Regions from separate parts of the Colwellia sp. 20A7 genome, predicted to be linked through region 1. Evidence: predicted binding sites of a transcription regulator. Region 1 holds the regulator's gene; each other region holds the start of a gene.
The links. The regulator sigma-54, encoded in region 1, starts transcription at its own class of promoters, with help from an activator protein. The targets are predictions, from matches to a motif close to GTTGGCACGNNNNTNGNNT.
Positions count from the first base shown of each region.

Region 1 (4,743 bases):
ATGAATATATCAACAGGTCTATTGTCAATTGCGTCAAAATCGATGGCTTGTTCAGTAGTTAAAAATACAGCGATGGCTTTGTCTGTATTGTTTAGTCTGCCATGAGGGATAGCGATACCATTGCCAATACCCGTACTGCCCATTTTTTCTCGATTCATTAAGCTATCTAACAAATCGGTTGGGTTAGAGTCGATTAGTTCATTGGCGGCAAGTTGGCAAATTAGTTCAAGTAAACGTTTTTTACTCTGAACTGGAACTGCACATCGCGTGCAGTTCAGTGTTAATATATTTTGTAGTGTCATAATTATAATTGATAAAGCTAATGTTGTGTTATTTTGCCTTTGTATTTAAGTACTTGGCGATCTAATTTATCTACCAAAGTATCTATCGAAGTATACATATCAGCACTCGCTGCTGAAGCATGAATTTCACTGCCTTTTAAATGTATGGTTGCTTCAGCTTTCTGCTCTAACTTTTCAATTGTAAGTACAACGTGAACATTATTGATGTGATCAAAATGTCGCTCTAATTTAGCGAATTTTGTGTCAACACAATCACGTAATGATGAAGTTACTTCTACATGGTGGCCAGTAAGGTTAATTTGCATAAGTATATCCTTCTCTAGTTAAGTTCAGAAAATAAAGTCGCTGGTTATAGTAAACTCTTTCGTTGATTTGACGGTGGTATAGATAAAGACTCACGATACTTAGCTATAGTGCGCCTTGCAACGTTAATTCCTTGCTGTGCTAGTAAATCTGCCATTTTGCTATCACTAAGCGGTTTAGCTGGTGTTTCGGCTAAAATGAGTTTTTTAATTAATGAACGTATGGCTGTTGATGAACATTCACCACCATTTTCGGTACTAACATGGCTTGAAAAAAAGTATTTTAATTCAAAAATACCTCTTGGCGTATGCATGTATTTTTGTGTTGTCACTCTAGATATAGTTGATTCATGCATATCTACAGCTTCAGCGATGTCATTTAAAACCATAGGTCGCATAGCTTCTGCACCATGCTCTAAAAAGCCTTGTTGACGTTGTACAATGCAGTTAGATACTTTGAGTAATGTGTCATTACGCGATTCTAAACTTTTAATAAACCATTTAGCTTCTTGCAAGTTTGTTCGAATAAATTGGCCATCATTACTCGAAGACTTTGTCGTTTTTGTCATGGCTGCATATTGCTGATTAACTGATAACTTAGGAGCAGTATCAGGATTTAATTCCACAACCCAACGACCATTTTTCTTTTCTACTGAAACATCAGGGATAACATATTGATCATCACTTTTAACAACAACGTCACCAGGACGAGGGTTTAAACTTTGTATTAAACGCATCACTTCGCGTAATTGATCTTCCTTAAGGCGTGTTTTACGCATTAATTGACGATAGTCACGATTCCCGAGCAAGTCAATATGTTCACTGATAATTAATTTACTTTCTTTTAAGTAGGGGGTTTCAGGATCAAATTGATTTAATTGAATAATTAAACAATCAGCAATTGAGCGAGCGGCAACACCAACAGGGTCAAAGACATTAATACGTTTTAATACTGCTTCAACTTCATCAAGTTCAAGCCCTTCTATACCAACACTTTCTAAAATTTCATCACTTGATACCGTAAGGTAACCAGCTTCATCAACGGCTTCTATAATGGCGATAGCAACAGTGCGATCGGTTTCTGAAAAAGGTGTTAACTCCATTTGCCATAAAAGGTGGTCTTGTATTGAATCGATTGTTTCACCTTGATAAGTGTAATCTTCACTTGGGCTACTAATTGCACCTGTATTTGACGTGCCAGCACTGTAACTCTCTTCCCAAGTTGTATCAATATTCAGCTCTTCTGGAATGTCATTTTTTTCCATCGCCTCAGTAGTGCTTATCTCATCAATAGAGGCGGATGAATCTTCACTCCCATCACTAGTAGATTGTTCAGCAATTGTGGCTGAAAATGCTTCTTCAAGTGTATTTCCACTGTCCTCTGAATTGTTATCTGAGGCTTCTTGATCATTAATTTCAAGCAGGGGATTACTTTCAAGTACTTCTTGAATTTCTTGTTGAAGCTCTAACGTTGATAACTGCAAAAGCTTGATCGCTTGTTGCAGTTGTGGCGTCATGGTTAGTTGTTGTCCTATCCGGAGTTGCAGAGTTGGGCGCATCTACGTTGTCTTAATTCCTGTTATTATTATTTATAGTTACTCACTTAGCGTAAGTATAGTATAGGTATTTATTATATGTGTTAACTATAGCGTGAATTGCTCGCCTAGGTATACATCTCTTACCTTTTGATTAGCAAGAATTTGATTAGAATCGCCTTCTGCTATTATTTCGCCGTGACTAACAATGTAAGCATGTTCACATACATCAAGCGTTTCACGAACATTGTGATCAGTAATTAGAATACCAAGACCACGTTTTTTAAGATGAATAATTATTTTTTTAATGTCACCTACTGAAATGGGGTCTACACCTGCAAAAGGTTCATCAAGCAATATGAATTGTGGATCTGCAGCTAAAGCACGGGCGATTTCTACGCGTCTTCTCTCCCCACCGGACAAGCTCATGCCTAAATTGTCTTTAATATGGCTGATATTAAATTCCTCTAGCAGGTGCTCTAATTTCATTTGCCTTTCATTTTCATTAAGGCCTTTTCTAATTTGTAATATTGCCATAATATTTTCAGTAACGGTCAGTTTTCTAAAAATAGATGCTTCCTGAGGTAAATAGCCAATACCTCGACGTGCACGTTCATGCATAGGCGCAAGTGTAACATCTTCGTCGTTAAGTATTATTTGACCATTATCATTAGGTACTAAGCCAACAATCATGTAAAAAGACGTGGTTTTTCCTGCACCATTAGGGCCTAATAACCCCACGATTTGACCTGAACTTACGGTTAAGCTAACGTTTTTAACAACTTTTTTGCTTTTGTAAGATTTTGATAGATTTTTGGCTATCAAAATCGAGTTGTTTATTTCGCTGTTATTTTTATTGCTTGTTACTGTCATTACTTTTCTTATCTTGTTGAGCTTTTATTTGAGCTGGCTGCAAAATAGTGGTGACTGAGTCATTATCACTACTGATGGCTTCTAATTTCTCATTTAATGTATTGTAAGTGATTATTTCACCTGTCACCTTACTACCCGCTTGCTGCACTTGTGCATTACCTGAAATGGTAATGATATTTTGATCTGGTTGATAGGTTATCTCATTAGCTTGTAGGCTTATTAAGCTGCCATCTTCTAGCTGCTGTTTGAAAACAGCGGGCTCACCCTTAGCAAGATAAGTATCGTATTTTTGTTGAGTTTTCTCATCAACTTGACTATAAACTTGGACAATGTCAGCAATAATAGAGATAGAACCTTGATTTATGCTTACGTCATCTAAATAGCTTGCTATTTTGTTTTTTAAATCGGCTGATTGACGTTTCGATTTAATAGTGATTTCTTGCGTGAGGTCTTTTTTGGCTGCACTTACGGGTAACGCTAACGTGAGTAGTAGTGAGCTTAGTAATAAACCTGTGCTAATTGTTTTAATTGTCATTAAGGGATTAACCATTCTTTTTTTTGTAAATAGTACGTACATGTTCGGTTAATGTCATCTGTTTAGTGTTTAAGTCAATTATCAAACCAGAGCCATACATAGTGAAGTCTTTTCCTTGCACCATTACTGTTTGGTCTGAGCTAATAATATTAGTATTTAAATCGAGCTCTAAATATTTACAATGTATTTCTTGTATTAAACTATTCTTATCGGTTGCACTTAAGTGTACTCGATGATTTAAAATAACCCTATTATTTTTATATAGCGTTGCTTCTTGAGCGCTAAGCTTCCAAGGTGAGTTTTTTGTTAAATCATCATTAGTTAAAGCTATATTCGGTAAGTCTGTACTTGTAGTATTTGCTTTTACTGATGATGTTTGGGGATACAAAGTGTACTTAGGTAATTCAAAGTGTGTCACCTCCAGCTTGGCATAGTGCTCCATTCTGTCGGCAATAATTGCATGTGAGAGAACCCCTGAATCGGTATAAATATCGGTTTTAAGTGCTTCAGCTATAAAGTCTGGCGTGAGTTCACTGTCAATTACTTCACCTGGTATTACTTTCGATTGTCGCCACTCAATTATACCGTAAACCGTTGCGGCTAATAACAATAATAAAAAAGCTAAAAAATTTGTTCGTGTCATACACTCGTGCCTGTAGCATCATCAAGAGTACCTTGAGATTGCATTATCAAGTCGCAAACCTCTCGCACTGCACCAAAGCCACCATTAATAAAGGTTATGTAATTAGCTTTTGCTGATACAGCCGGGTGGGCATCGGATACTGAAATACCTAAACCAACGTGTAAAATACATGCTAAGTCTGGGATATCGTCTCCTATATAGGCTATTTCGTCAGGTGTTAAATTAAGTTGTTGAGCTAAGGTCATTAGTGCAGGTAATTTATCTTCCTGTCCTTGTACTATATGTTTAACATTTAAAGCTGACATTCGGTTGGCTACAATGGCCGAGCGTCGACCTGTTATTATTGCAACTTCTACACCGCTACTGCCAAGTGCTTTTATACCAAAACCGTCTTTAGTATGGAATGCTTTGAGTTCTTCTCCGTCATTACCTAAATAAATACGACCATCAGAAAAAACACCATCAACATCACAAACGAGTAATTTTATTTTTTTTGCACGCTCTAATACATCTAGTGAAACATCCCCATAAAGTGTAGTAGAATTTTTAATAG
Region 1 covers NZ_CP047130.1:529,185-533,927, forward strand. Annotated here, with positions in the region: gene ptsN (PTS IIA-like nitrogen regulatory protein PtsN) at 1-302, opposite strand, end outside; gene hpf (ribosome hibernation promoting factor) at 320-607, opposite strand; gene GQS55_RS02265 (RNA polymerase factor sigma-54) at 652-2,163, opposite strand; gene lptB (LPS export ABC transporter ATP-binding protein) at 2,248-3,012, opposite strand; gene lptA (lipopolysaccharide transport periplasmic protein LptA) at 2,993-3,547, opposite strand; gene lptC (LPS export ABC transporter periplasmic protein LptC) at 3,555-4,190, opposite strand; gene kdsC (3-deoxy-manno-octulosonate-8-phosphatase KdsC) at 4,187-4,743, opposite strand, start outside.

Region 2 (4,743 bases), 1.7 Mb from region 1:
GAGATGTCACCATTAATCTCTGGTAAGTCTTGATATTCAATAATTGCCGAGCTTTCTTCAATAGATACTTCTAAGTCGTCAATAACGTCAGTGATTATCTGTGTGAGTGGTATTGCAACAAATGCTTTACCACGGGTATTAATACGTGAGTATTCTAATAAGTCGCTTATTAAATTAGACATTCGTTCAGCGGCATTACGCATACGTTCAATAAAATCTAAACCTCTTTCATCTATCACTTCGTTATAACTTGTGGATAATCTATCACCAAATGCTCTAATCTTGCGTAGAGGCTCTTGGAGATCATGCGAGGCAACAAAGGCAAAGTCTTCTAATTCACGGTTACTACGTGCTAGCTCTTCAGAATAGATGGTTAATTCTTTGGTACGCTGTTTTACTTTTTCGGTCAATTCTTCATTTTTAGCTTCTAATGAAAGTCGATGACGAAGCTCATTTCTATTATTGAGTCGTACCAGTGCACCAAGACCTAAAAGTAATAAAAAACTTGTGATTGCTGAAACATTAAAAGTAAATTTAGCTTCTTTTTTAATGGTTTCTAATTTTTTATATAAGCTATTTCGGTATAACACTTCCCGAGTTTTTACTTCGTTAAACAGCTTTTCCATTTTTTTGTATAAGTCTTTACCACGACCAGTCATAACAATAGATACCGCACGTTTTTCTTTGTCGTCTAATGCTAGATCAACAGTCGCACTCAGTTCTATCATTTTCATTTCAACTAAGTTAGTTAACTCTGTAATTTTATTGGCTTGTATGCCAATATCTGACTTTAACGATTGAACCAACTTTATTTGTTTTAAAACGTGTTCAATCGCGTTTTGGTAAGGTTGTAAAAAATCTTCGTTTTCGGTGAGTAAATATCCACGTTGACCTGTTTCGGCAGAAAGCACTAGGTTATGAAGCTTATCTAAACTAAGAATTATTTCACCTGTATTAGCCATACTTTTTTGAGCAATCGATAAGTCATCAATAGTTTTAATTGATAGCATCACATTGATAACAATAACGATTGCGACAATAGAGAATACTATACTCCATGACACTCTTTTGTTTGCTAATAATCTTTCAATGTAGAGCATTGTAAATAACTGCCTTAGCTTTTAGCTGCTTTTAATAGTTGTTCAAGTGTTTGACTACAGGCTTGGCATGAAACAATTATTTTGTTTGCTGCCTCTAGGGCTTTATCAACGGGCATGTCATTTTCAAGTACTAATTTAATCAGTTCTGCCTGCATTGAGATTCTATTTAACGGGCCACGGGCGTCATGAACAAGTTGATTTAAATCAGGTTGCTCTGATTGCATATTACTTTCATGATTTTTCATTGCTAGTTACTCCAAGCTTTTTTAGTTCAATTGATATTATTCTTCAAACTCTCCGTAGGCATGTAAACGGTTATATAAAGTTTTTGTACTAATGCCTAACATTTTCGCAGCAAGAGATTTATTACCATCAACATCATCGAGTGTTACTTTAATTAACTCTCGCTCTACATCTTCAATAGTGCGACCTGCACTTAAATTATGCTGTTTTTCTGTGATAGACGAGAAGGGCGAACGAAAGTCTTTTGGTAAAGCTAAATTACTACTGTCGGGATCAGACATAATAAAAGCACGATGAATCGCGTGTCGCATTTCTCTAATATTTCCTGGCCAGTCATAATCGGTTAATCGTTGAATTTGTTCAGCACTCCATTCATAGCTCCGGTTATATTCTTCGTTTAATTCTCCTAGAAACACTCTGGCTAATAACGGAATATCTTCTTTTCGTTTTCTTAATGGTGGAATGTTAATAGGAAATACAGCCAGTCTAAAATATATATCTTCTCTTAATACTTTATTTTGTGCTATTTCTTCAATAGAGCGATTTGTCGCAGAAATAACTCGGCAGTTTACTTCAATTTCTTTTGTACCACCCAAAGGTGTAATCTTATTACTTTCGAGTACTCGTAATAAGTTGGGTTGCATATCAATGGGCATTTCAGTTATTTCGTCTAGAAATAATGTGCCGTTACCTGCACGCAAGAATACGCCATCTTTTTTTGTAATTGCGCCAGTAAATGCGCCTTTTTCATGCCCAAATAGTTCACTAGCGATTAAGTCTTTTGCTAATGCGCCACAGTTAGTTGCAACTAACTCAGTGTCGTTATCTGTTGTTAAATTACTTGCGCTATGAATAGCTTGCGCCACTAACTCTTTACCTACGCCACTTTCACCTAATAACATCACATTCGCCTTTGTTAGCGCAATACGAGATATCATTGTATACATTTCTTGCATCACGGCTGATTCACCAATAAGGCAATCAAAATGTTTTTTAGGTAGTGTGCTGTTCTGCTTTGTTTCGCTAGCTGGCTTTGACTGTCGCGTTAATGCTTGCTCTAAATCTTCGCGTTGTAACGGCTTAGCAATATAGTTAACTTTGGGGCCACATAATCCAGCTAGTAAGCCTTTAACTAAAGGGTGCCCGGTAATTAGTGTAATGTAAGGTGTGTGGTTTGATTTTTTGACGTGATCTATTAGGTGTAAGCCGCTACCATCAGGAAGCATGAAATCTAAAAGAATGTGATCAAACGTATTGTTTTCTAGCCATTCATAGGCTTCTTCCAGACAACTAGCTATACTAATATCATGGCCTAAAAATTCAATTATTTGACAGGCTATTTCAGTAAATTCTGTATCATCATCTACCAATAATACTCTTAACACATTAACTCCTTAAATTTATTTAAGACTAGTATAAGCTCATTATATTTGTCTTACTCTTTTAATTTCAGAGCTTTATTGTTTATATTCACGTATTTCAAGTGTTTTCACTATTAAATACAAGCATTATTATCATTTAGCGTAATATTTCTGCCTGAATCTATCTACTACCTGATTTACCATTCACTAAGTGTAACTATTACCAGTTCATAGGTAATAGTTACACTGTTTTATTTGTTTATTCTTTATCCTGTAATTAATTTACTTATATTTCAACAGCCTAAGTGTTGGCATTAAACTGGCATTAATATTAGTGAACTTTTAACAGGAGAACAAATATGAAAAATACAACCCTTTCAATTATTATCGCTACTGCTATTAGTACGGCTTCTTTAAATGTTAGCGCAGAAAATACATGGAAAGATAACGCTAAAGACGCATGGATTGATGGTAAAGCTGAATCAACACTTCTTTTTAACGGCAATTTAAATTCTTTCGATATTAATACCGACGTTAAAAACGGTACGGTTATTCTAACAGGTAAAGTTAAAAACTCTGTCGACAAAGCTTTAGCAGAAGAGCTTGTAGCTTCTCTTGAAGGTGTAACCAAAGTAAATAATATGTTGTCTGTTATTGATGATGACAATAATTCACAAGGAAAAGATGTTGAGATCATGAAAAATCTCAAGGATTCTAAGGTGGAAACAGTGGTAAAGACAAGATTGTTGTTTGAGTCACAGATCAGTGGATTAGACATAGAAGTTGAAGTAGAGAACGGAGTTGTGACACTTGAAGGTAACGTAGCGTCTGAATCAGAGCGTGATCTTGCCGTTGCCATAGCGATGAATACGAATGATGTTACTAATGTCGTCAATAAAATTGTAGTAAAAGACCTAGTAGCAAGTAACTAAACTCTATTTAACAGTTTAACCCGCGTCTAAATTGGCGCGGCTTTAATCAAGTAACCACAAACAGGGACATCATGATTATGAAAATTTCAAATATTAAGTTACCCAAGTTTTTCAGCGCTAGCAAACCTATTAACGCGAATGTACCTGTCGTTAATCAATTCAACTGGTTTGATCGCGATGAAAACGATATAAATGAACCCCCTGAAGGATCTAGAATAACTTATATGTCAGGAATTGATATTAACGCTCCTTTGCCAACTGACCAAAACTTTAAATAATGGTCACTAGTAAAAGGGGGGTAGTTATAATCAGCTATTTTTATTCATTACACGTATTTTTTAATCTTGATCAGTTATATTATTTCTCAGTACAAGTTTTTTTTGTTGATATTTAACAACGAAAATCTCACCCCAATGATACATAGCCAATCCAGATATAACCAATAGTGCACCAAAAACTAATTGGCTATGAATAACTTCATCATTTAACACCGCGCCTAAACTTAAGGCGATAACGGGTGTAATTAACGTAATTAAAGCAACGGTACTTGCCGTTAATCTTTGTAATACAAAAAAGTAAGCAACAAAACCAATTAATGAACCGAATATACCTAAATATAAAGTTGCCCATATTGATCTTGGCTCCCAGTGGCTAGTATCGAGGCTGCCATCAAGTATTAACCAATTAATAAGAAATAAAGGCATAGATAAAGCTAATGCGCCAACGGTTGTTGCCATAGGATGAATAGCTAATGACACACTTTTTACTAACACGCTGCTTAAGCTAAATAAAAATACGGCGATTAAAACAAATATAAAACCATAAATACTGTCAGAACTTAATGATAGATTGTTGGCGCAGACTAAACCTAATCCGGCAAAAGAAAGGGTCATAGATAACTTTCTTAATATTGATATTTTAGGTTCAGCGAGTATTCTTCGAGCCAAAATAGCAGAAAAAGCAGGGGCAAGGCCAAAAACTAACGATAAAACCCCAGAAGATAAATACCCAGCAGCAAGGTATGAAAATGACATGCCTCCAAATATTCCTAACGCAGAGAAAGTATATAAACGGATCGCTTTTGGGTGCCAAGGAAAGTCTATTTTT
Region 2 covers NZ_CP047130.1:2,267,443-2,272,185, forward strand. Annotated here, with positions in the region: gene GQS55_RS09785 (sensor histidine kinase) at 1-1,100, opposite strand, end outside; gene GQS55_RS09790 (histidine kinase) at 1,115-1,345, opposite strand; gene GQS55_RS09795 (sigma-54-dependent transcriptional regulator) at 1,382-2,728, opposite strand; gene GQS55_RS09800 (BON domain-containing protein) at 3,064-3,636, shown strand; gene GQS55_RS09805 (hypothetical protein) at 3,714-3,914, shown strand; gene GQS55_RS09810 (DMT family transporter) at 3,975-4,743, opposite strand, start outside.
Region 2: GQS55_RS09800 (BON domain-containing protein) is a predicted target of sigma-54. The motif match lies at 3,012-3,030, and genes of this name have one in related genera.

Region 3 (4,743 bases), 1.8 Mb from region 1:
GAGCATGCATTGGCTCGTGGCGCACATATTTATGCTGAAATTGTTGGTTATGGCGCAACATCTGATGGCTATGACATGGTAGCACCAAGCGGTGAAGGCGCTGTACGTTGTATGCAACAAGCAATGGAAGGTGTTGAAGGCGAAATTGATTATTTAAATACTCATGGTACCTCTACACCTGTTGGCGATGTTAAAGAGTTAGGTGCAATTCAAGAATTATTTGGTGAAAATTCACCATCAATCAGCGCAACAAAAGCAATGACTGGTCATGCATTAGGCGCTGCTGGTGTTCATGAAGCTATCTATTCTATTTTAATGATGGAAAATAGTTTTGTTGCGCCATCTATTAATATTGATAACTTAGATGAGCAAGCAAAAGGCTTAGATATTGTAACGGAAAAGCTTGATAAAGAACTTAACCTAGTAATGTCTAATAGTTTTGGCTTTGGCGGAACTAATGCAACGTTAGTGATGAAAAAATATAAATAATAGCCTTTAGCAAGGGGACTTAAATAAAGCCATATTAAGTATTTACTTATTATGGCTTTTTTATTGCTTGCCTCTGCAAGTGCAGTTACTCTATAACTTAGTTTTTGAACACTCCCGCTAAATAAATAAATGAAAAATTAATGAAAATATTCTTCGATGAAAATATGCCTTACGCTAAAGAGTTTTTTAACGATTTTTGTAAGGAAGGGGACTTGATACCTTTCTCTGGGCGAAACTTAACAGCAGAACAAATAATAGATGCTGATGTATTATTGGTTCGCTCAATCACTAAAGTTAATGAAGCGCTTTTAAAAAAGAATAAAAAGCTTAGCTTTGTTGGTACCGCAACTATTGGATTAGATCATATTGATCAAACCTACCTAGCTCAACGCAATATAGATTTTCATTCCGCACCTGGCTGCAATGCTATTTCTGTTGCGGAATATGTTATCAGTAGTTTGGTGGTGTTAGCGGAACGCTATTTATTAAATTTAAGCCAATTAACGGTTGGTATTGTTGGTGGTGGTAATACTGGAACACGGTTGAGTGAAAAGCTAACAGCGTTAGGTATTCCATATAAAATTTGTGACCCTTTACTTGAGCATAATAAAGAAGATACAAGAGAATTTTCATCGTTAGAAGAGGTGTTAGCGTGTGATGTTATTTCATTACATGTGCCCAAAATTACTGATGGTGATTATCCAACCTATCATTTATTAAATGAAGAACGCTTAGTTAAATTAAAAGACAATCAAATATTAATTAATGCTTGTCGTGGTGAAGTCATTGATAATCGTGCTTTATTAGCATTAAAACTACAAGGCCATGGATTAAGAGTTGTGCTGGATGTATGGGAAGGTGAGCCGGAAGTATTAACGCCACTTATTGAACATACAGAAATAGCGACAGCACATATTGCGGGTTATAGCTTAGAAGGAAAAGCAGGTGGAACAGAAATGCTTTATCAGGCATTATGTCGCCATATAGAAAAACGTCAGAATATTAGTCTTGAGCCAAAACGTAAATTAATTAATTTTTTACCTCCAGCAAATATTTCAGAAGTAAAATTAAATCAAGAATTTAATGAAGAATTGCTAAACCAACTGGTAAAAATGGTTTACGATGTAAGACGTGACGATGCTATTTTCCGTCAGCAATTATCAATTAAAGGTTTTGATAGCTTAAGAAAGAACTATCCGGTAAGACGGGAGTTTTCAGCAGTACAAGTTACATTGTCATCTAGTACCTCAAGTGATGTGCCACATCGCTTAGGTTTTAATAAAACATAAACTAGCATTAGTTTAGCTAAATTTAACGAAAAAAGAGAGAGGATCATGGCACAGAAATTTGATGTATGCATACTTGGCGCAACAGGGCTAGTTGGCAAAACCATTATGGAAATCTTAGAACAAAGAAACTTCCCAATTAATAAATTATACCCATTAGCAAGTGCTCGCTCTGCTGGAGAATTTATTGAATTTAATGGCGAAAGCATTGAAGTGCTTGATGCAGATAAGTTTGACTGGAGCTTAGCGCAAATAGGCTTTTTCTCTGCTGGTGGCGCAACGTCAGCAAAATTTGCCCCTTTAGCTGGTGATGCTGGCTGTATCGTTATTGATAACACCTCAGAATTTCGTTACGACGACGATATTCCATTAGTTGTACCAGAAGTAAATCCAGAAGCATTAGCTGAATATAGAAACCGTAACATCATTGCTAATCCTAACTGCTCAACTATTCAAATGTTAGTGGCGTTAAAGCCAATTCAGGATGCTGTAGGCATTGATAGAATTAACGTTTGTACTTACCAATCAGTTTCTGGTGGTGGTAAAGAGTCAATGGATGAGCTTGCAAAGCAAACGGCTGATTTATTACAAGGCAAGCCAGTTGAATCTAAAAATTTCTCTCGTCAAATTGCTTTCAATGTAATTCCTCAAATAGATGTATTTCTTGAAAATGGCTATACCAAAGAAGAAATGAAAATGGTTTGGGAAACGAAAAAAATATTTGGTGACGATAATGTTTTAGTTAACCCTACAGCAGTTCGTGTTCCGGTATTTTTTGGCCATGCTGAAGCATTGCACATTGAAACACGCAGCCAAATTTCTGTTGATGAAGTTAAAGCATTACTAAGTAATGCACCAGGTATTGTGTTATGTGAAAATGATGAAGATTTTCCTACACAAATTGGTGAAGCAAGTGGTCAAGATGATACTTATGTTGGTCGTGTGCGTGAAGATATCACCCATCCAAATGGTATTAACTTATGGATTGTTGCAGACAACATTCGTAAAGGCGCTGCCACCAATAGCGTTCAAATAGCTGAATTATTAGTGAAAGATTATTTAAGCTAGTAACGTATGATAGAAAAGTAGCAAGTTAAGCTTATTTATTATAGTTACTCGTTACTCTTCAGAAAATAAGAAACTCGCCGTTAACATTGTATAAAACATGTTAATCGCGAGTTTTTTGTTTTATATGACTAAAATATTGAGATATTTACGTTGAGTTTGCTATTATTCCTCATAACAATCTAATCGTTGTATTAAAGCTACACCTTTACTTTAAATGGAATGATTTTTGCTTATATTTTAAAGGTTAACTATATCGAAATATTGTCAAATAACTGACTGATAGCTAATTTTTTGAAAAACAATAACTAGGAAAACTTCGATGCCAAAATTATTACACCTGTGCCTACGGCAGGTTGTTCTTAGCATATCAATAGCTAGTATATTAAGCGCTAGCATTATCATTACTAGTGTATCCGTTATTGGTTTCCCTACTTTTGCTCAAGAAGCCTTATCAGAAAGACCTGGCGTTCGTATGTTAGGCCCCAAAGGCTCGGATGTTTTGCGTTTTGAGCGTTATGGCCCGATAAATAAAAGTGATACGCTATGGAATATAGCGTTAACCGTTCGACCTGATAATCGCTTAAGTGTTTATCAAGTGATGCAAGCCTTATATCAAGCTAATCCTAATGCCTTTGTTGATGGTAATCTTAACCTTTTAGTTAATGGTGAATATTTAAAAATACCCTCTTTTGAATATATGATGTTAGTCGATACTCGTGCGGCAAAGAAAAAATCTAGTGAAGACGAGCAAGCTTGGAAAAGTAACTCACCTAGAAAATCGACCTCAGCGTCAAAATTAGCCACTCAAAATGTTAATAAACAAGATTTAGACACAGTCAAAGTTGAGCTAAATGATCAATTAGAAAAAATAGATAATGAACAACAAGTACGTTTAGAAAATATTCAAAATGATATTTTGGATTCTATTGGTGGCTTACAGGCATTGTTAAAAGAGAACGAAGCTTTACGTCAACGTTTATCATCTTTTAATGATCAACTAGACACAATGCAAGCAGAGGTCGCTAAAAGTAAAGAAATTAAGCTACAAATGGATGATATGATTCAATTGCAGCAGGCGTTACTTGCAAAAGCACAAGCGAGAGAAGAAGAGTTACTGCTAGAAAAAGAACAAGCTAAATTAGATGATAATATATTTACTAGTCAATGGTTTGTAGTATTAATGGCGACATTACCGGCCATTTTAATCTTAATTGTGGCAGCGTTTATTCTTAAACGTAGGAAAAAAGAACCGGCGACTATAAAAGCTTCTCCAAAAGCTTCTTTAAAAGAAAAAACTAAACCTGAAAAGGTAACTGAAGAAGTTTCAGCACCTGAAGAATTATCACTAGATGATGAATTATCATTAGATGACGAATTATCATTAGATGACGAATTATCACTAGATGACGAATTATCACTAGATGATGAATTATTACTAGATGATGAATTGTCATCAGATGATAGTTCATCATTAGATGATGAACTATTACTAGATGACGATTTGTCTATAGATCTCCTCGAGGCTGATGAGAGTGATGTTATACATCTGGATGATGATGAATTAAATGATTTAGACGACTTAGATGATTTGGACGATTTAGATGACATCATACTTGACCAAGAAGTTGATGACTCAGCTTTACTTGAAGGCGGAGAATTAGATCAATCTGCTCTTGATTCTTTGTTGGAGACGAACGAAGACGATAAAGAAGACGCCCAAGAAGATGATGTCTTAGTAAATAATGAATTGGATCAAAGTGATTTAGATGATCTTTTAGGTGGACTTGCTCTTGAGTCAAATGATCTGGAAGAAGATGACTTAGTATTAGATAAAGAAACGTCAGTCACTTCTGAAGAAGCATCAGAGTCTGCAGTAACCGATCCAGACGATATTGATGCC
Region 3 covers NZ_CP047130.1:3,346,583-3,351,325, reverse strand. Annotated here, with positions in the region: gene fabB (beta-ketoacyl-ACP synthase I) at 1-489, shown strand, start outside; gene GQS55_RS14465 (4-phosphoerythronate dehydrogenase) at 630-1,778, shown strand; gene GQS55_RS14460 (aspartate-semialdehyde dehydrogenase) at 1,824-2,843, shown strand; gene GQS55_RS14455 (FimV/HubP family polar landmark protein) at 3,163-4,743, shown strand, end outside.
Region 3: GQS55_RS14455 (FimV/HubP family polar landmark protein) is a predicted target of sigma-54. The motif match lies at 3,057-3,075, and genes of this name have one in related genera.

Region 4 (4,743 bases), 470 kb from region 1:
TTACCTTTAACACATTTAGTGGCTGGTGCTAGGCAAATAATTACCGAAGGAGCTACTTTAGGTGACATTAGTTATCATATTACGAGTTTATTAGTGATGAGTGCGATATTTTTATCTCTTGGTGCTTACTTTTTTAGTTGGAATACTGAGCGTTAACACCGTCTTTTATAATCAAAGACTAAGATAATGCTTTTAACCAATTAAGAGCATCTTCTTCATTATCAAAATTCTTACTTTGTTGTGATTGTCTCGAAGGGCAGAGCAAGTTAATAATATCGAGTGTGGTAATAGAAGATATTACCATTGCCTTGGCAGTTAAGTTTTGCGTGTTTAGCCATTGATTATATTTTTCAAGCTCTTCATAAGCTTCTGGGGTACCTCCTAATACTTCGAGGTTGTCGATTAAAATAGAAAAAGGTTTTCCTTGAAAAGTATCAATTGTTTCTTTTACACCAATCGTATATTTTTTCGCACCAAATTCGTTAAAAGCGCCTTCTAGCTTCACTATAATAATGTTTTTATCAACAGTAATTATCACTTCTCCGTGTTCAATATCCATTAATATTATGGCTCCTTGGTGCATTTATCTATACTAGCTTTTATTAACTGTAGTGCTATATTTACTGTAATTCAAATATAAACCAATTAATAAGAAGGCTTATATATTAATTCAATAGTCGACTATTTACCGCGTTACGTTATACTGCCGCGATAAAATGAACGTATTAAATACAGAATTAAAATAGCGGAGATATTGTGCACAATTTATATTATAAAGGTCGAATCCACACCAGAGAAAACCATGTAAAAACAGGGTTTAAAAATGAGCGCAATGCTAAGCTAGGGACAGAAAAAAATCCACTAACGCTAGTTGTTGGCAGTGAAACAAGAAAAACAGAAGTTGGCGCTATTGTTACTGAAAATGAATTTTATGCTGATATTAGTGTTGATAGTTCAGTTGATGAGAATATTAGCGAGCTTGATGCAGTATTAAATACACCGAAGACGACTACGTTCGAAAAAACACCTAACCGTAACGATCCATGTTCGTGTGGTAGTGGCAAAAAATATAAAAAGTGTTGTGGTTAAATACTACCCCTTTTATAGAATAAATAGTTTATTCGTTTTTTCGTCGTAGGTGTGTTTTTTAAATTATTGATTTTTATGGCGCCTTTGAGAAGATTCGAACTTCCGACCTAGCGCTTAGGAGGCGCTTGCTCTATCCAACTGAGCTACAAAGGCGTTTTGAAGTGGTAAATTGATTACGCTACTTTATGCTGCATATTCTATTGCTTTATGAGCATAAAGTTAAGCTTTACCTTTGCTTTATATACTTTTTTTTAATATCGTACTGCTACATCATTTATTTGAATATTATCTAATAAGTCATTATTCAACGTTTTTGCTGTTGCGCTTTGTGATGTTAGCTTGGTTACTTTAACTTTGTGTGGGCTAATATTGTAACCCGCATAGCTTTTTCCTTGTTGACTAACGAAAGTGCTACTATGGAGTAACGTGAACTCATCACCAACTTTCACGCCATGACTTTTACCTAAATTTATTGTAATTTGGTTGCCTTGGACTTGTATTATTTTTCCTTCATTCGGCTCACACATAACACTTTCGTCAATATCGTTTATTGTTCGGCTAAGTAAAGCATCAATCATATTACCGTAATCGCTCTGCCAAAAGGTGGTGGCGTGTACATCAATACTTCTTCTTTTATTGAAATCCCAAACCGCAGAGTCTTGGTAATTACCTTGCCATATTTGTTCGCCACTAAAACCATTGTATAAATAAAGGGTAAAATCGAAATTTCGAGGGTAGGTCGGTTGTTGCCATACTTTCAATGAATTTGTTCTTTGCTCTTGCAAAGACATATCGTTAATCTCACTAAAAAGAACATATTGGCTGTCGGTATTTTCGGCTAGAGAGATTGTTAGTTGTTTTATTTTTTCTTCATTAAAACTATTATTTAAACGCGAGAATTCTGTTGAGCTTTTAAGTAATAATTTACCCCCGCTATAGCTACTTTGATTTTTAAGTTTTTTATTTAGCTGTTTGATCATAGCGGAATCAATTTGATATATTTTGCCAAGGTTTGCGTGTTCTCTTTGAAGTAAGTGGCTTTTGGTGATCAAAATTGATTTTTTGTAATCTAACGAGAAACATTTTTTTTCTTGAGGAAAAATATCGGCACGTATAGTAACGCTAATCATATCGTTGCTATGAAGCTCTTCTATTAATTCAATTGAATTAACACTGCCACTAGCACGAATACTTATTTGATCTTGAGTGAGCAAACCATTCACCACTTGTTGAATGCTTGAAACACTGGCACCAGCGACAAGTAATGCTTTTTTTAAAGCGTTTTCCATTGCCTTAGTTCGTGCTACTTCAACCGAGTCTTTAGCTGTTGATGCATAGCCTTGAGCCTCATACCATTGCGCATTAACAATGGCGCTAGTTAACATTAAGCTGATAGATAAAATGATTTTTTTAGATATAGAATACATATACTCTCTCATGAAAACGAAAAGCCTGTTTTAGGCATAGTACAATTTACAAGGAATTTTACTATAGGGCTCATGCACAATGTGTGCCTGTTTATTTTAACCAAGCTTATGCTTGAAACCTAATTGGCTTGAAATGTGCATTGTTTTATAGCAATAAATAACCAAATACATAAAAAATTCATTGCTTAGGCTCGTGTAATGTAGCACAAACGTTGAATTATTAAGGGATGCACTATGAAAAAATGGCTTATACCATTACTTCTGCCAACTCTTTTATCTTGTAGTAATACAGTTGAAGAAGATAGCTTTTATAAAATAAAGCAAACAGATAAAAGTGAGATAGATAGCTATAATTTACCTAAGCATGCCATTAATGACTTAGTGAAAGGTTTAGCCTATCAAATGCTAGCAAACAGTAGTTTTGTTAACAACAAAACACCTGTGGCGGTTGCATCGTTTGTGAACTTAGAAGATCTTGAGTCAACGCATTGGCTAGGAAATCAAATAGCAGAAAGCTTTGTACATGAATTACAGAGCCATGGTTTGGTGGTGATTGATTTTAAAACTACGGGGCATATTCGTGTTACACAAGCAGGTGACTATATTTTTAGCCGTGATTGGAAAGATCTTCCTGAACGTCAGATTATTGACTACGTAGTCGCCGGAACTATGATGGAGCAAGAAGAAGGAATTATCATTAATGCGCGCATGATCGGCATTAAATCTCATGTTGTTGTTGCTACAGCACAATCTTTTATTCCTAAATGGGTAGTAGGAGAGGAAAGAAATAACGGTGAACATGTGATAATGAAAGACGGTATGATAATACGCAGTAACGAAAAATTAATTGAAGAGCAGCGCGCTGTTGCAATTCAACAGTAATTAAGTAGGTGAAATGATGAAAAATGCACACTTTAAAACAATCACTGTTGTTGTAAGTTTATTTCTGGTTGCCTCTTGTACCAGTATGTATGACAAACATGTACAGTGGGAGGTTGTTGAACCACAAGTGTTTCCTATTATTCATGGTATTGGATATGCGCCAATAAGTTTGCAGAAATCAGAGCATAAAACTCAGCGGATGCTAATGGCCATTAAAGCGTCGAAAATTGCCGCTTATTCAGAGTTGGCAGAGCAGGTTTATGGTCAACAAGTTAGCAGTTCAACCACAATAGCCGATATGCTAATTGAAAATCAGCAATTAGTTTCATCAGTAAAAGGGTTAATCAGAGGTGCTAGAGTAGTAAAAAGTTACCCTGTAGGAGACACTTACACAACTGAATTACAACTCGACTTCAAAGACGTATATGAAATATACCAAGCAAATCTACAGCGAAAAGAAATTAAAAAGGTACAATACTTTTAATTGTAGAGGAAATAATTAATTCCAAACAAGTTTTTCATACCAGTTTCTTAATTAAGTGAACAATTTTATACGTAGAAATAATTGCCAAATACAAGGCATTTATTTCAATAACTAGTTGTTCTAATTATTAAATAAATAACGATGTAGTTGGTGATTTTAGCAAGTAGAAATGATCACATAGCTAGTGAGATTGGTATCATAAGCTTGTTTGGTTTAAGTTAAAAAAGGGTGACGTTAATTTGAGTTGAGGTCGAGTGACAATTTAATTGAATCGAAATTTAAATCCTGAATTTAAGTGTTACCTAAGCTTTCATATTTATGCTGCTTAACCCACCAGATTTTTTGCCTTTACTGTCATAAGTCATTGATGACTTATTATTACTCTCTAATAACGTTGTTTTCATACGCTCAACAGCGAGTTGAGATTGCGCTATTATTTGACCATTTATTTTATTTTTTTGTTGGCAAAGGTGTAATAAGTCTTCGATTTCAGTGAGTTTTTCATCAAGAAAACCCGCTTTCTTATCTATTGAAAATGCCTGATTAAAGCTGATTTTTTTATCTAAATCTTGAATTGCAATGAGTAATAGGTTTTTTTGTTCACTAATTTTTAATAATGCGTCAGGTTGGTGTTGCTGTAAAATAAGCTTTTCGTTACTAATGATTTGCTCGAGTTCTTGTAATTGAGCAAATTGTAGAGATATTAACTCTATGGATTGAGGGGAAGCTGACATCAATGCACCTTTTATTATAGCAAAGGGTGATTATCACCCAGTCCCACCGTTAGATCAAATTATAAAGTAAACTCAAACTTGGCCATGCTAGCAGCAAGCTTTTGAGGATCTATTTTATACTCACCAG
Region 4 covers NZ_CP047130.1:995,852-1,000,594, forward strand. Annotated here, with positions in the region: gene GQS55_RS04300 (ABC transporter permease) at 1-156, shown strand, start outside; gene GQS55_RS04305 (hypothetical protein) at 179-559, opposite strand; gene GQS55_RS04310 (PBPRA1643 family SWIM/SEC-C metal-binding motif protein) at 757-1,089, shown strand; tRNA gene GQS55_RS04315 (tRNA-Arg) at 1,166-1,242, opposite strand; gene GQS55_RS04320 (flagella assembly protein FlgT) at 1,341-2,516, opposite strand; gene GQS55_RS04325 (FlgO family outer membrane protein) at 2,751-3,398, shown strand; gene GQS55_RS04330 (LPP20 family lipoprotein) at 3,415-3,882, shown strand; gene flgN (flagellar export chaperone FlgN) at 4,185-4,616, opposite strand; gene flgM (flagellar biosynthesis anti-sigma factor FlgM) at 4,676-4,743, opposite strand, start outside.
Region 4: GQS55_RS04325 (FlgO family outer membrane protein) is a predicted target of sigma-54. The motif match lies at 2,639-2,657, and genes of this name have one in related genera.